2 regions of the Marinobacter sp. AN1 genome follow, and region 2 is predicted to be linked to the other one. Evidence: riboswitches for the same ligand, from Rfam matches in the RefSeq annotation. Region 2 holds a riboswitch; the other holds the start of a gene.

Region 1 (8,110 bases), 660 kb from region 2:
ACGGTCACCTTCTTCCCGATGGTCATTCTGGCCTGGACCATCGAGCGTATGTCCATCCTCTGGGAAGAAGACGGCGCGCGGGAAGTGCTGACCCAGGGCTTTGGCAGCCTGTTTGTCGCCGTGCTGGCGTACCTGCTGATGGACGCCCCGCTGGCCAGCCACCTGACCTTCAACTTCCCCGAGCTGCACCTGGTAACGTTCGGACTGGTACTGTTGATGGGTCAGTACACCGGCTACAAGCTGAGTGAGCTACGGCGGTTCAGTCCGGTGAGGGACTTTTCATGAGTGCATGGATATCGCCCTTCCGCCTGCGCAAGGCCGGTATCCTGGGGATGAACGAACGCAATGTGTCGTACATCGCCCGTTACAACGATCGTCGCTCCTACCCGCTGGTGGACGACAAACTCAAAACCAAGCTGTTGGCCGAAGAGTTTGATATCAAGACCCCCCGCCTGCGGCAGGTCGTCCGGCAACAGCATGAAATCAGCCACTTCAGTGACATGGCAGTGGACCTGGAAGGGTTTGCCATCAAGCCGTCAAAGGGCTCGGGTGGCAAGGGAATCACCGTGATCCAGCGCCGTGAAGGAGACCAGTACGTCAAAGCGTCTGGCGCCCATCTCACCTTGGGCTACCTGGAGCGGCATCTGAGTAACATCCTCGCCGGACTCTACAGTCTGGGTGGCACACCGGACGTGGCCATCGTCGAGGACCTGGTACGACCGACCGCCCTGCTCTCAAAATTTTCCTTCCAGGGGGTGCCAGACATCCGGATCGTGGTATTCCAGGGCTATCCGGTGATGGCCATGCTCCGGCTGTCCACCAGGGCATCCGATGGCAAGGCTAACCTGCACCAGGGGGCGGTAGGCGTTGGCCTGGACATTGGTTCCGGCCATGCGCTCAATGCGGTGCAGTTCAATCGCCAGGTCCTGCTTCACCCGGACACCGGCCTGCCCGTGAGTGACATCCGCATTGATGACTGGGACACCATGCTGGTAATGGCCGCCCGCTGCTATGAAGCAACCGGCCTCGGCTACATCGGGGTGGACCTGGTACTGGACGAAGTGGAAGGCCCATTGCTGCTGGAGCTTAACGCCCGCCCGGGCCTTGCTATCCAGATGGCCAACGGCAAGGGCTTGTTGCCACGCCTGAGAAATATCGAGTCCCTCAAACGCCCGCATTTCACGCCAGAAAAACGTGCAGCCTATTCAATGACCACATTCGGGGCCTGAAGCTCTCCACCACCACCCCCTGCCGTATCACCAGGCATTTCAGGCACCTCATTGCGGTCGCCTTCCAGGTATAAAAAACCGGGGCCATAGCCCCGGTTTTCATTACTGCTTCGGTGAAAGCTACAGCTTGCCTTCAGCCAGCAACAGCTTGCGCTCGTGGCTGAGCCCCTTGAACAGACCCCAGCACATGACCAGCAGGATTGCCGTAAATGGCAGGCCGGCACTAATAGCGGACGCCTGGATCGCACCAAGCGCATCGGAGCCGCCACCAAAGATCAGCGCAGCCGCGATGGCGCCTTCCATAACCACCCAGAACACACGCTGGGCTGTAGGTGCATCGGTCTTGCCACCGGCGGTGATACTATCGATAACCAGCGAGCCGGAATCGGACGAGGTCACGAAGAACACCAGCACCAGGACGATGCCGACAAAGGAAATAATCCCGGTTAACGGCAGATTCTCAAACATCTGGAACATGGCCAGGGAAACGTCTGTCAAACCGTCAGAGGCCAGTTGACCAACACCTGCCTGGATCTGCTCCAATGCCGTACCACCGAAACCACTCATCCAGACCACGGTAATCAGGGTCGGGATAATCAGCACCGCCGTAATAAATTCACGAACGGTACGGCCGCTGGAAACCCGCGCGATAAACATACCAACGAAGGGTGACCAGGAGATCCACCAGGCCCAGTAGAACACGGTCCAGCCATGGAACCAGGTCTCATCTTCGCGACCAAACGGGTTACTCAGGGGAACCACGTTGGCCACATAGGTTGACGATGTCACCCAGACGTATTCCAGGATTGCCATGGTGGGGCCGGCGAACAGGATGAACAGCAATAGCACCGCCGCCAAGATCATGTTGATATTACTGAGCACCTTCACGCCACCATCAAGGCCGCGGAGCACTGAAAGTAGAGCGAGGAAGGTAACACCCGTAATGATAGCCATCTGGACGTTGATGCCGGCAGATGTGCCGAACAGGTAGTCCAGGCCGGATGCGGCCTGCTGAGCGCCGAAACCCAGTGACGTAGCCAGGCCAAAAATGGTGGCGACTACGGCAAGCACATCAATGATGTGCCCCGGCCAGCCCCAGACACGGTCCTTCAGAAGCGGGAAGAAGGCGGAACGGATCGTCAGCGGCATACCCTTGTTAAAGGAAAAGAAGGCCAGCGACAAGGCAACCACCGCGTAGACAGCCCACGGATGAAGACCCCAGTGGTACATGGTGCCGCCCATGGCCATGCGGGCACCCTCAGCGGTGTTCGGCTCCGCATTCAGCGGTGTGCCGTACCAGTCTGTGTAGTAGGCCACCGGTTCCGCCACGGCCCAGAACATCAGACCAATGCCCATACCGGCAGCAAACAGCATGGCGAACCATGACAAAGTGGAGAACTCCGGCTTTGCGTCCGGGCCACCCAGGCGGATCTTGCCCACCGGCATGAAGATCAGCGCGATACAGAACACCACGAAGATATTGGCGCTCAGTACGAAGAACCAATCAAAATTGTTGATGATTGCATTCTTGGTCCCGTCCAGAAGCTCTTTCGCCCCTTCCGGAAACATCAGAGTGCCCACTACGAATACGATCACCAGAATCGCCGTAATGGGGAACACGGGTGCATGCAGGTCCAGGCCGAACGGATTGATATTGTCCTGGCCTGCCACGTAGTCTGTCTGGTATTCGTCTTTGACAACCTCGCCCACTGTGGAGCCTCCCATAGACTATGGCTTGCTACATTTCACGGGGGTAGATTCCTCCCGCAACGTTACACCGGCGCAATTTTATTGTTTTGAGCTCTAAGAATCAAAAAAGCCTCGGATGCCCATCGATTTTCCAGGCGCTGCAGCAAAATAGCGCTCTCCTGCTGGCTGCAAGGGCCGGTAATATGAAGAATAGTACAGGTTAAGGAAGTCATCCTTTCAGAAATCACAAAACCCCGTCACAACCCGTGACGGATCTGGCACCGACGACCATGATCGGGTTATCCTGCCAGGACTCAACGGGGTGCCCTGACGAAGGGCTGAGACCATACCCGCGGAACCTGATCCGGATCATACCGGCGAAGGGATTGAGCCTGCGATGACACACCATCAGCGCCTGTCCTCTACTGCACCCTGGTCACCCCGGCAACGCTTACGACCACACCAGGATGCCAGCGATGAACCTTCACCCGATACTGCGCGCTGCGCTGACTACCTTTATCTTTATCGGCGCGACCCAGGTTTACGGCCAACCAGTGCTGACGGTTTACACCCACCCGTCCTTTGCAGCGGAGTGGGGCCCCGGGCCCGCCATCAAGGAGGCTTTCGAAGAGCGCTGCAACTGCCAACTACAGTTCACCGTACTGGACAGTGGCGGAGCCATTCTCCAACGCCTGAGACTGGAAGGCGCCGGAACCAGCGCTGACCTGGTACTGGGCCTGGACACATCCACTATGGAAACGGCCAGGAAAACCGGCCTGCTGACACAACACCAGTTGTCACTCCCGGAACTGTCACTACCGGTGGACTGGCAGGATCCGGTTTTTGTGCCCTATGACTGGGGTTACTTTGCGTTTGTCTACGATACCCACCAGATCGATAATCCCCCCGAAAGCCTTGCGGCCCTGGTCGACGCCCCGGATGACCTGAAGATCATCATCCAGGACCCGCGCACCAGCACTCCCGGCCTCGGGTTGCTGCTGTGGATGAAGCACGTCTTCGGTGACCAGGCCGACGAGCGGTGGCAGCAATTGCAGGGCAAGATCCTCACCACCACCCAGAGCTGGAGCGATGGCTACTTCTCTCTGTTCATGAACGGGGAAGCGCCCATGATCCTGTCCTACTCCACTTCACCGGCATACCACATGGCGGTGGATAAGACCGACCGCTACCAGGCAGCAGCGTTCAAGGAAGGTCATTACCTGCAGGTCGAGGTCGCAGCTGTAACTGAAAGCTCGGACCAGAAGGCGCTTGCACGCTCGTTCCTGGCGTTCATGCTGACGCCGGATTTCCAGCGCCACATCCCGCTGAAGAACGTGATGTACCCAGCCATTAACCTGGGCGATGAGCTGCCTGAGGTCTTCGACCGGCTGATCCAGCCAACGCGGGCGCTGATGTTTTCCCCGGAAACCCTCAGGAATAATCGTCAGGCCTGGATCAACGAATGGCTGGATGCCATGACCCGCTGATATGCCTGCGATTATCCGGCCCGCGCCGCCGCTTTCCCACCGCAACTGGCAGCTGGCTCCCGGGTTGGTTTTTTCCGGGCTCATCCTGCTGCTGATGGGAAGTGGGTTACTGGCCCTGATCCTGCGCACTGAGAGCGGCCCCGCGGAACTCTGGCATAGCCCTTACCTTCAGGGGGTTATCCGGTTTACTGTCTGGCAGGCAACGCTTTCCGTTCTGGGCAGCCTGCTCATTGCCGTCCCGGTTGCCCGGGCACTGGTCAGACACCCCGGGTTTCCGGGGCGTAGCGCGTTGCTTCGACTGATGGAACTCAGCCTGGTGATGCCCACGATCGTGGCCGTATCGGGGCTGGTTGTGGTCTACGGGCGCAATGGCTGGCTGGCCGACATCACAGAATGGGCAGGTGGCTCACTGCCCTGGAACCTCTATGGCCTCACCGGCATCCTCCTGGCTCACGTCTTTTTCAATGCGCCACTGGCGGCACGGGTACTGGTGCAGAGCCTGGAACGTGTTCCCGTCAGCCAGCGCCGTGCGGCCAGCCAGCTGGGGCTTGGCAGCTGGCAACTTTGGCGGGTGCTGGACTGGCCTGCCCTTCGCCCGGTATTACCGGGCCTGGCGGCACTGGTGTTTTCCCTGTGTTTTACCAGCTTCGCCATCGTGGTCACGCTCGGTGGCGGGCCCGGAGCCACCACCATTGAGGTGGCCATCTACCAGGCGTTGCGATTCGAGTTCGACTTCAACCGGGCCGCGCTACTGGCCTGTGTTCAACTGCTGATCTGCGGCGGGCTCTGGTGGCTGGTCTTCCGTGGGAATCGGCACCAGGCGGTGCTGCCCGATCAGTCGTCGTCCGCTGACACGGCCTCTCCCAGAGCCGACAGCGCTGGTTGGCGGCGGATAACAGACCGTGTCCTTATTGGCCTTTTTACGCTGTTCCTGGCCCTGCCGGTGCTGGCCATTGCATTACGGGGAATCCCCTGGCTGGCCGGGGAGCTTGCCAACCCAAGGCTGGCACTCTGGGGCGCCACCTTGCGGAGCTTGGCGATTGCCCTGCCCGCTGGCTTTCTGGCGGTCGCCATCACACTAACCTTGCTCGCCGCAACCAATGTCCTGAAACCCGGACTACTACGCAGCCTCGCCAGCGTGTCCGGCTACCTGCCGTTGATCGTGCCACCCATTGTCCTGGGAACCGGCCTGTTCCTGCTGATCCAGCCCCGGCTCGGCATTCAGGGGTACGGGCTGCTGGTGGTATCCGTGATCAACAGCCTGATGGCACTGCCGTTTACATTACAGGTGCTCCGGGGGCCGTTTCAGGCGAGTGGCACGTCCACACTCCGGGTTGCCGACCAGCTGGATATCCGTGGCTGGTACCGGTGGCGCTGGCTGCAGTGGCCCCGGCTGAAACGCCCCATGGCACTGGCACTGGGATACGGTATCACCCTGTCCATGGGCGACTTCGGCGTTATCGCCCTGTTTGGCTCCCCGGCCCAGCCGACCCTGCCCATGCTGCTGCACCAGCAGTTGGGCAGCTACCAGATAGCTGCCGCAACCGGCACCGCTTGCTGGCTGCTAGTGCTTATTGCAGCCATTTTCATCTTGCTGTCCCGACCTGGCCGGTTGCCACACCGTACCCCAGCAACTCATACCGGAGTAACCCAGACCGGAGTGCCCCATGCTTGAAATCGACGACCTGCTGTTCCGTTATCCTGGCCAGCCTGCGGAGACCACCGGATGGCGCTTCAAGGTCAGTATCCAGGAAGGGGAATGCGTGGCGCTGACCGGCCCCAGTGGCTGCGGTAAAAGTACGTTGCTGAACCTGGTCGCCGGCTTTCTGACACCCGCGGGGGGCGATATCCGCTGGAAAGGTCAGAGCCTGGGGCCATTGCCCCCGTGGAAACGCCCGGTAACCACCGTATTCCAGGAACAGAACCTGTTTGATCATCTCACCGTGGCAGAGAACATCGGGCTTGGGCTGCATCCCGGGTTACGTTTGTCGAAAACACAGTGGTCGCAAATCAAAGCGGCGCTTGAAGACGTGAACCTTGGCGGATTCGGCAACCGAAAGGCCGAAAACCTGTCCGGAGGGCAGCGCCAGAGAGTGGCGGTGGTCCGGGCCCTGTTACGGCCTCAGCCCATTCTGCTGCTTGACGAGCCCATGACCGGCCTGGACGACGAAAACCGGGCCATTCTGCAGGGCCAGCTTCAGCAGGCCCGGGACCAGGGCAAAACCCTGGTTCTTGTCAGCCACGACTCCCGTGACCGCCAGGCCCTGGCTGACCGGGAAGTAACAGACTTCTATCACGCCTGGTAGGCCACCCCGGTCGCCCTAGCCTGGACGCCTGCCCCGTCAGCGCAACTTGGTTTCCCGCAGTTTCAGGATGAACTCGGGGGGATCAAAGCTGTCGGCCCTCGCGCACGACCAATACTTGCGGAACACCCCATGCTCGGGCTCATGGCCGTTGAGCAACTCACCGGGTTCCAGGAACGGATACAGGTCCATATAGGAATGCACCGTGGTCTTGCTGACCCGGCGAACAATATGCTCCGGTCCCAGCTCCCTGGGATGATTCAGGCCAGCTGCACCGAGCAGGTTGGCCAGGGCCTGGACCGTGTTGCGATGGAAATTGGCCACACGCACGCTTTTATCCGCCACATCCAGCTTGCCGCCCCGTACCGGGTCCTGGGTGGCCACGCCGCTCGGGCAGCGACCGGTGTGACAATTCAGCGCCTGGATGCAGCCGAGGGCGAACATGTAACCCCGCGCTGCATTACACCAGTCTGCCCCCAGGGCAAGGATGCGGGCAATGTTGAACGCGGAGGTAATCTTGCCAGCCGCCCCGATAGCAATGTGCTCGCGCAGGTTGGTCCCCACCAGGGAATTGTGGACCAGCAACAGAGCTTCGATCAGCGGCATGCCCAGGCGGTTGATAAACTCCAGCGGTGCAGCGCCGGTGCCGCCCTCGCCCCCGTCCACCACGATAAAGTCCGGGTGTCTGCCCGTCTCCAGCATGGCCTTGACGATAGCGAACCACTCCCACGGATGACCAATGGCCAGCTTGAAGCCCACCGGCTTGCCGCCGGACAGCTCCCGCAACCGGTCCACGAACTCCAGCAACTCCACTGGCGTGGAGAAAGCGGAATGCTGGGCCGGGGAGACCACGTCCTCCCCCACCGGCACCCCCCTGGCTTCGGCGATTTCCGGCGTCACCTTGGCGCCCGGCAGTATTCCGCCATGTCCAGGCTTGGCGCCCTGGGAGAGCTTTATCTCGATCATCTTCACCTGGTCGAGGGTGGCGTTCTCCACGAATTTTTCTTCGCTGAACGTGCCGTCTTCATTTCGGCAGCCGAAATAACCAGAGCCGATCTCCCAGACCAGGTCGCCCCCCGGCTCCCGGTGATACCTGGAAATGGAGCCTTCGCCAGTATCATGGTAGAAGCCTCCGATCTTTGCTCCCTCATTAAGGGAGCGGATGGCGTTGGCCGACAATGACCCGAAGCTCATGGCAGAAATGTTGAACACGCTGGCACTGTAGGGCTTGGCGCAGCGGGATCCGATGGTGATACGGAAATCCGGGTCCTCGATTTCCACCGGCTTTATGGAGTGGTCCATCCACTCAAACCCTTCACTGGACATCTCCAGCTGGGAACCGAAGGGGCGCTTGTCCAGAATGTTCTTGGCCCGCTGATAGACGATGGTGCGTTGCTCCCGG
Region 2 (8,110 bases):
ATACCCGCCAGCTCCCAGTTACCAAGGTGAGGGGCCAGAAGGACCACACCCCTGCCTTCCGCCAGTGCCCTGTCCACCATTTCGAGGCCTTCAACCTCCCGGATCAGGCCCAGGCATTTCTCCACCGGCCACTCCCACATCAGGGGGATTTCCATAAAGGTTTGTCCGGTATGGCGCAGGCTGGAGCGAACCAGGCGGCGACGCTGGTCTTCTGGCATCTCAGGAAAGCACAGCCTGATGTTTGCCGTGGTGACCTTTTTGGAGCGGGTTGGCAGCCAGCCTCCCACAGTGCCCAGCACCCGGCCGATGCGTTGCGCCATATCAAAGGAGAGTTTGCCGGCCAGTCGCAGCGCAAGGATGGCAAGGGAGGCCTTGTTAAGTGCCATAGGTGGAATTGTCCTTCAGCGTTTGCGTTTCTTGCCGTAAAAGGCAGGGTCATCCCGGTTGGGCTGGGTCTTGAACCGCCGATGCATCCACAGGTACTGGTCAGGCTGGCGGCGGATTTCCCGCTCGATGGCCTGGTTGACGAGGGTGGCGTCGGCCAGGTCGTCGCCAGACGGGAAGTTCTCCAGTGCCGGGTGGAAGTAAATGTCATAGCCAGGTTTGTCGTCCCGGCGGAAGTGACTGAAAGGTACCACGGCACAGCCGCTGCGCTCGGCAATGCGGGAGGTGGCGGTAATACTGCCGGCAGGAATGCCGAAGAAGGGCGCGAATACGATGCCCTTGCGGCCATAGTCCTGGTCCGTGGCGTACCAGACCGTGCGATTGGCCTTCAGACGCTTGAGCAGGCCTCGTAAATCCTTGGAGTCGAGTACGGCGCCATATCGTCTCTGTCGGGCCCGGGTCATTACGGCGTTCATCAGCGGGTTGTTGTGATCCCTCTGCATGACGTCCGCTTCGATGACCTCGGTGGAGAGGCAGCCACCCAGGTCCAGGGTGCTGAAATGCCCGCCAAGAAGCATCACACCTTTTCCTCCGGCACGGGCCTTATCCAGATTTTCAAGCCCATGAACCCGGGTAATGTTCATGAAATCGGACGCATTGCGGAACCAGGCCACCCCGATTTCCATCAAACCAATGCCGTTAGAGTGGAAAGCCTTGCGGACCAGTGCTCGTTGTTCATTGTCAGAGAGCTCGGGAAAACAGGCGCGGATGTTTGTCTCGGCGATGTGTCTCCGCTGCGGAATGAAGCGCCAGGCCAGCTCGCCGATCAGCTTACCGATTTTCCACTGCATACCCAAGGGCAGGCGAGCCATCAGCCACATTGCGCCCACACCCAGCCAGGTCGGCCACCAGCGCGGATGAAGGTAATGGCTGTAATCCAGATCACGTTCTTTCTTGCGATGTTTGCGCTTCACGTTTTACCGAGGATTCCAAAGGGCCAATGAGGAGGCTCAAAGGGAGAGAGTTTATCAGGGCCGGTTCGCCGGTGTCACCGGCAGGTCAATTGGTTAGAATGGCCTCACGTTCGAGTCAGGAGCCTCCATGCTGCATACCGTTTATTCCCTCTGTTATCGGCTGCTGTTGCCCTTTGCCCTGGCTTATCTCTGGTGGTCCACCCGTCGCAACGGGGCGAGTTCCGAAGGCTGGCAGCAGCGCCTCGGGTGGGTTCCGGCATTGTCCGAACCGGTGATCTGGGTGCATGCGGTTTCTGTGGGTGAAACCATTGCCGCCGCTCCGCTGGTGAAGGCGCTGCTGGCCCGCCGGCCCGACGTGCCCATCCTGGTCACTGCCATGACAGCGACCGGGGCAGCGCAGGCCAGAACCCTGTTTGGCGACCAGGTTCACTATGCCTATGCGCCCTTCGATACCCCGGGTTCGGTCAGACGCTTTCTGAGGCGTGTCCGGCCCCGGGCACTGGTCATCATGGAGACCGAGATCTGGCCCAACATGATTACCGGGGTGAGCGGGAGGCAGTGCCCGATCTTTCTCATTAACGGCCGTTTGTCGGCGAAGTCTGCCCGGGGTTATCAGCGTTTCGGTGAATGGACGCGTGGTTTGGTGCGGCGAATCGACTGGATTGCTGCTCAGGCCGATGAAGATGCGGGCCGGTTCCGTGAAATTGGTGCACGGGGAGAAGTGATCTCGGTGACCGGTAGCGTCAAGTTTGATGTAAACATCACTGACGCCGTGCGAGAGCAGTCCCAGGAGCTCCGCGAGGAGTTCCAGGATCGTCCGGTATGGATCGCTGCAAGTACCCATGAGGGGGAAGACGAGCAGCTGCTGGAGGCCCACGCCAGGGTACGGGAGGCCTTTGCTGATGCCGTACTGATTATCGTCCCCCGGCACCCGCAGCGATTCGATTCGGTGGCCAACATGATCAGCCAACGGGGGTTCTCGCTGGCGCGGCGCTCGGCCGGGGAGCCGCCGGCCGCCGGGGCGCAGGTCTATCTTGGCGACACCATGGGGGAGCTCATGGTGATGTTCGGCGCGGCAGATGTTGCCTTCGTGGGCGGCTCACTGATCGAGCGAGGCGGCCACAACCCGCTGGAGCCGGCGGCCTGGGGGATGCCGGTGATCACCGGGCCCCACGTGTTCAACTTCGAGACCGTGTACCGGCAGCTGGAGGAGCACCATGGCCTGGTTCGGGTGTCAGATAGCGCAGGCCTGGGAGAGGCGGTAGCGAGGTTGTTTTCGGATCCAGATGAGGCCTCCCGGCTTGGCACGGCTGCGCTAGAGACTGTCGAAGCCAACCGGGGCGCCCTCAACCAGGTGGTTGAAGGCGTGCTGGCGCGGCTTGCTCCGGAGGGCGGAAACACAGCCGCTGGCGGGCAGGCCTGATCCGGCTTACTTCATTGGGGAGTCCGGGGTTTCTTCCTCATTGGCCAGCGCCTCAATGCCCGGCGCCGTCTCGCTGAGCCACTTGTTCAGTTCCAACAGGTCCTGCGGGCTCAGGGTGCCGGCCGCCTGTTTCAGTTGCAGGGTATTGACCACGTAGTCGTAGCGGGCGTTGGCGTAATCCCGCAGGGCAACGTAGTAAGCCCGCTCCGCATCCAGTACTTCCACTATGTTCCGCGTACCTACTTCATAGCCGGCCCGGGTAGCGTCCAGTGCGCTACGGCGGGAGATGATGGTTTGCTCGAAGGCGTTGGCGGTTTCAATATTGTTGTTCACCGTCAGGAACAGGCTGCGGGTATTCACCCGTACGTCCCGGCGCACCGTATTCAGGTCCTGTTCGGCGGCGGTGAGCAGCGAGCGCTGTTCCCGGACGCCGGCCTGGGTGCCGCCGCCCGTGTAGAACGGGATGGTCAGTGACAGTGAGACAATCGATTGGTTGCCTTCTTGCTGAGTAAAAAGGGCGTTCTCCAGACTGGTTTCCTGGTAGGAGGCGCTCAGCTCAAGAGTTGGTAAATGACCGGACTTTGCCGCTTTCAGGCTGGCTTCGCTGGCATTGAGTTGCCTCAGGGCCGCCTGAATAGACCAGTTTTGCTCCACCGCGGTTGCTTCCCACGAAGTTGGATCCATAGGCTCGGGGCGCCCGAGCGGAAAATTCTGCCTGAGATTTTCCATGGCGTCCGGATATTCTCCGGTTAACCGGCCAGTTGTTCTTTGGCCACATTGAGGTCGTTGTCGGCGGCGATGCGCTGGCTTCTGGCATCGTCGTAGCTGGCACGCGCCTCATAGACTTCGGTGATGGCAATGAGCCCCACGTCAAACCGTTCCTGGGCCTGTTCGTACTGGCGCTGGATGGCCGTTTCAGTTGCTTTGGCGGTTGTGACGGTGTCTTTGGCGCGCAAGACATCGAAGTAGGCGGTTGCTACATCAAGAATCAGCTGTTGCTGGGCCAGGTTGTACTGGGCCTCGGCCGCCTCGGTCTGGAACTGGCTGGCTTCGTAGCTGAACCAGTCTTGAGCCCGGAACAGTGGCTGGGTCAGCTCGACGCCGTAGCGGTAGGTTCGATAACTGTCTCCCGAGAAGAGTTGCCGCGTCAGCTCATCGGCGTTTGCCCCCCCGGGTATATTCCTGGGCTCGAAACGTGTGTAGCTTGCTGACCCAACCGCCGAGATTTTGGGCAGCAGGGCGCTCTTGCTGACATCGCTGGTTGCCTGCTGTGCCTGGAACTGCGCCAGGGACGAGGCAATGCCGGAGTCATAGGACAGTGCCTTTTCATAGGTTTCCATCAGATCCAGAGAGAACGCAGGCTGGGCTGCGAGCAGGCTGATCAATCCTGGAAGTAAACGTTTTTCATTGGTTCTCCTGAAATACTGACTCCGGGAATCTGCCCGGCAATGACCCAAAGGTATTGGTTGACCATTATGGACAATAATCGTTCCCGTCTCTAGACTTGCTAAGTCCACGTATTTTGTGGACAAACGAATTCAGAATCGCGTCTTGATGGGGTGCTGATTCGCCATAAACTGGCGATCGGCTGAGATTGCAACGCAGAACCCGCGACCTGATCCGGATAATACCGGCGTAGGGATTAAGGCCAGATGAACCGCGACACCATGCCTGTAGGGCTATTTGTCGCAACTCCGTCATACGCGACCCGATACCACAAGACCATCCGGGAGCAGATCATGACGGACTTACCAGCATACCTCAGCGACTCCGCAAAAGTAGACTCCGCAGCAATCAAACCATTACCAAGCTCACGAAAAATATACGTGCAGGGTAGCCGAGCCGATCTGCGCGTGCCTATGCGGGAAATTACCGTGGGCGACACCCCCACTGAAATGGGTGGCGAAAAGAACCCGCCCGTGGTGGTATACGATACCTCTGGGCCCTACACAGACCCGGAAGCCACCATTGATCTCCGCAAGGGCCTGCCGCCGGTTCGCGCCGCCTGGATTGCCGAGCGGGGCGATGTACAGCAACTGGACGGCTACACCTCCGAATTCACTCGCCGCCGCATGAAAGACCCGCAGCTTGACCCCCTGCGGTTTATGGACGAGCGCAAGCCACTGCGCGCCAAGCCCGGCAGAAACGTATCCCAGATGCACTATGCTCGCCAGGGCATCATTACGCCGGAGATGGAATACGTTGCCATTCGGGAAAATATGAAGCTGCAGGAGGCCCGGGCCAACGGCTTGCTGGCGGACCAGCACCCCGGCCAGTCCTTCGGTGCCAACCTGCCGCCGGAGATCACCCCCGAGTTTGTTCGGGATGAAGTGGCCCGGGGCCGTGCGATTATTCCCGCCAACATCAACCATCCGGAAACCGAACCGATGATCATCGGTCGCAACTTCCTGGTGAAAATCAACGGCAACATCGGCAACTCGGCGGTGACCTCGTCCATCGAAGACGAAGTAGAAAAACTGACCTGGGGTATCCGCTGGGGTTCCGACACGGTGATGGACCTGTCCACCGGCAAGAACATCCACGAAACCCGCGAGTGGATCATCCGCAACTCCCCGGTTCCCATCGGCACCGTGCCTATCTATCAGGCGCTGGAAAAGGTGGGCGGCGTTGCGGAAGACCTGACCTGGGAAATCTTCCGGGACACCCTGATCGAACAAGCCGAGCAAGGCGTGGATTACTTCACCATCCACGCGGGTGTTCGTTTGCACCATGTGCCACTCACCGCCAAACGCACCACCGGCATCGTCTCCCGGGGCGGCTCGATCATGGCCAAGTGGTGTCTGGCGCACCACAAGGAAAGCTTCCTGTACGAGCATTTCGAAGACATCTGCGAAATCATGAAGGCCTACGATGTCTCCTTCAGCCTCGGTGACGGCCTGCGCCCGGGGTCCATTGCCGATGCCAACGACGCGGCACAATTTGGCGAGCTGGAAACCCTGGGAGAACTTACCAAGATTGCCTGGAAGCACGATGTTCAGTGCATGATCGAAGGCCCTGGCCACGTGCCCATGCACCTGATCAAAGAAAACATGGATAAGCAGCTGGAATGCTGCGACGAGGCGCCGTTCTACACCCTCGGCCCGCTGACCACGGATATTGCTCCGGGCTATGACCACATCACCTCCGGCATCGGCGCGGCGATGATCGGCTGGTATGGCTGCGCCATGCTCTGCTATGTGACCCCGAAAGAGCACCTGGGCCTGCCTAACAAGGACGACGTGAAAACCGGCATCATCACCTACAAGATCGCCGCCCACGCCGCCGACCTGGCCAAGGGCCACCCTGGCGCCCAGGTCCGCGATAACGCCCTCTCCAAGGCCCGTTTCGAGTTCCGCTGGGAAGACCAGTTCAACCTCGGCCTGGACCCGGACACCGCCCGGGCGTTCCATGACGAGACGCTTCCCAAGGAGTCCGCCAAGGTGGCACATTTCTGTTCCATGTGCGGACCGAAGTTCTGCTCGATGCAGATTTCCCAGGAGGTGCGGGACTATGCCCGGGAGCATGGCCTGGATGAGGTGTCTGCGGTGGATGCTGGCATGCGAGAGAAAGCCGAGGAATTTGTGGCTGCCGGTGGGAAGATCTACGACCGGGTGTGATTGGTTCGGTAATTCTCCAGCCTGTCGGTTGGGTGCCGGGGGCAGCAGGCCGATAACATTTTTCGGGAGACGCCCCGCAAGTACGTCCCTGTAGGGCTCGACGGCAGCCATCCCTGGCTGCCGACGCTCCCGAAAAACGTTCTCAACCCGCTACCCCTTGAACTCCGAGATACCGTTACAAAAACTTCACAAGTCCGTGTAGGCAAGGGAGCTGATAGCCAGAGCAGAACTAATGGCAGAAAGAGCCTGGGATCAGTTCATGACGGTGTAACTGCAAGCCACGCGATATCGGGAGGATAGACGGGGGCCGGGCGAGGATGCTTTTCGGGACCTTCAAAAACATGGACGTTTTTGAAGAGCCTACAGGGACGTATTCACGGCGTGTCCCGAAAAGCATCCTCGTCCGGCGACCGCTGGCACCGCGACCTGAAAGCTGCGCGATACAGCCACCCAAACCGAACTTGCAATACCAAACCCCGAACGGCTATCGTTCACCATCACGCCATACCACCGGAAACCCCAGAACCACCATGACCGAAAAGAAGCCCGAACCCTTCCAGTTCAAGGCCAGCGACGTGCAGGTCCACAAGCGGGAGACCGTCTTTAAAGGCTTCTTCCGCATGGACAAGCTGTGGCTTACCCACCCGCGGTTTGATGGCACCACCATGCCCGAATTTACCCGCGAACTGTTCGTTCGTGGCGACGCCACCTGCGTGCTGCCCTATGACCCTGAGCGGGATGAAGTGGTCCTGCTCGAACAGTTCCGCCTCGGAGCCATCGGTCGGGATCAGAGCCCATGGTTGCTGGAACTGGTAGCCGGAATGAACGAAAAAGGCGAGGACCCGGAGGACGTTGCCCATCGTGAGGCCGAAGAGGAAGCCGGGCTGAGCTTTACCCGCCTTGAAAAAATCTGTGAATACCTGGTGTCACCCGGTGGCACTACCGAACTGGTCTACCTCTACGCTGGACAGGTCAGTACCGAAAACGCCGGTGGGCTCTACGGACTGGACCATGAGCATGAAGATATCCGCGCCCATGTTTTCAGTGCCGAAGAAACCTTTGCCATGATCCACGATGGGCGGATCAACAACGCGGCGGCCATCATGGCGATCCAGTGGCTTCAGCTTAACCGTGACCGCCTGCGGCGGGAGTGGGGGCAGTCGTGAGCGCCGAGACCCTGCGCAGGCAGCGCTACGTACCTGACCTGCAACGACTCGGTGCGCTGTGCGAAGGCAACTACCAGCGCCTGCGTCGACTTCGCCGGGTCCAGGGTGGGGACACGGATGTGCTGCAGTTCGACCTGCACCGTGAGGCCCATTACCTTGGGCGCGTCAGTATTTCGGTGTTGCAGCAGACCCGGTATACGGAAACGCTCTTGCTGGAACAGGTCCATAACAGCGGACGCTGGCTGAATAACCCGGAGCTCACCGTGCGGGTATACCACGACGCCAGCATGGCTGAAGTGATCAGCTTTTATGGCAATCGCCAGGTAGCCGCCGTCAACGATTACCCCAACCGCTTCATGCACCACCCGGATGAAAAGGTCCAGCTCAACGGTTTTGTGGCAGACTGGCTCGACTACTGCCTCAGGTTCGGTCACGTTACACCGGATTCCAGCCCGTGGCGCTCTGCCGATGGCCTTGAAGACCAGGCGCCTGCCCGCTGAGGTCCTGATCAGTCCTCCTCGTGTCAACTTTTGTAAAAATTGCCCT

What was found. Region 2 has a riboswitch for thiamine pyrophosphate ahead of thiC (phosphomethylpyrimidine synthase ThiC). Riboswitches for the same ligand answer to the same signal wherever they lie in the genome.
Region 1: another riboswitch for thiamine pyrophosphate. It lies ahead of thiB (thiamine ABC transporter substrate binding subunit); the one in region 2 lies ahead of thiC (phosphomethylpyrimidine synthase ThiC).

The regions. Positions count from the first base shown of each region.
Region 1 covers NZ_CP110342.1:1,722,255-1,730,364, reverse strand. The annotation lists gene LJ360_RS07920 (inactive transglutaminase family protein) at 1-285, shown strand, start outside; gene LJ360_RS07915 (alpha-L-glutamate ligase-like protein) at 282-1,229, shown strand; gene LJ360_RS07910 (BCCT family transporter) at 1,350-2,939, opposite strand; TPP riboswitch at 3,227-3,321, shown strand; gene thiB (thiamine ABC transporter substrate binding subunit) at 3,395-4,405, shown strand; gene thiP (thiamine/thiamine pyrophosphate ABC transporter permease) at 4,407-6,080, shown strand; gene LJ360_RS07895 (ATP-binding cassette domain-containing protein) at 6,073-6,711, shown strand; gene LJ360_RS07890 (FMN-binding glutamate synthase family protein) at 6,748-8,110, opposite strand, start outside.
Region 2 covers NZ_CP110342.1:1,063,130-1,071,239, forward strand. The annotation lists gene LJ360_RS04740 (lysophospholipid acyltransferase family protein) at 1-386, opposite strand, end outside; gene lpxL (LpxL/LpxP family Kdo(2)-lipid IV(A) lauroyl/palmitoleoyl acyltransferase) at 402-1,358, opposite strand; gene waaA (lipid IV(A) 3-deoxy-D-manno-octulosonic acid transferase) at 1,486-2,781, shown strand; partial or broken gene LJ360_RS04755 (TolC family outer membrane protein) at 2,788-4,238, opposite strand; TPP riboswitch at 4,327-4,440, shown strand; gene thiC (phosphomethylpyrimidine synthase ThiC) at 4,521-6,398, shown strand; gene LJ360_RS04765 (NUDIX domain-containing protein) at 6,929-7,564, shown strand; gene LJ360_RS04770 (DUF1249 domain-containing protein) at 7,561-8,064, shown strand.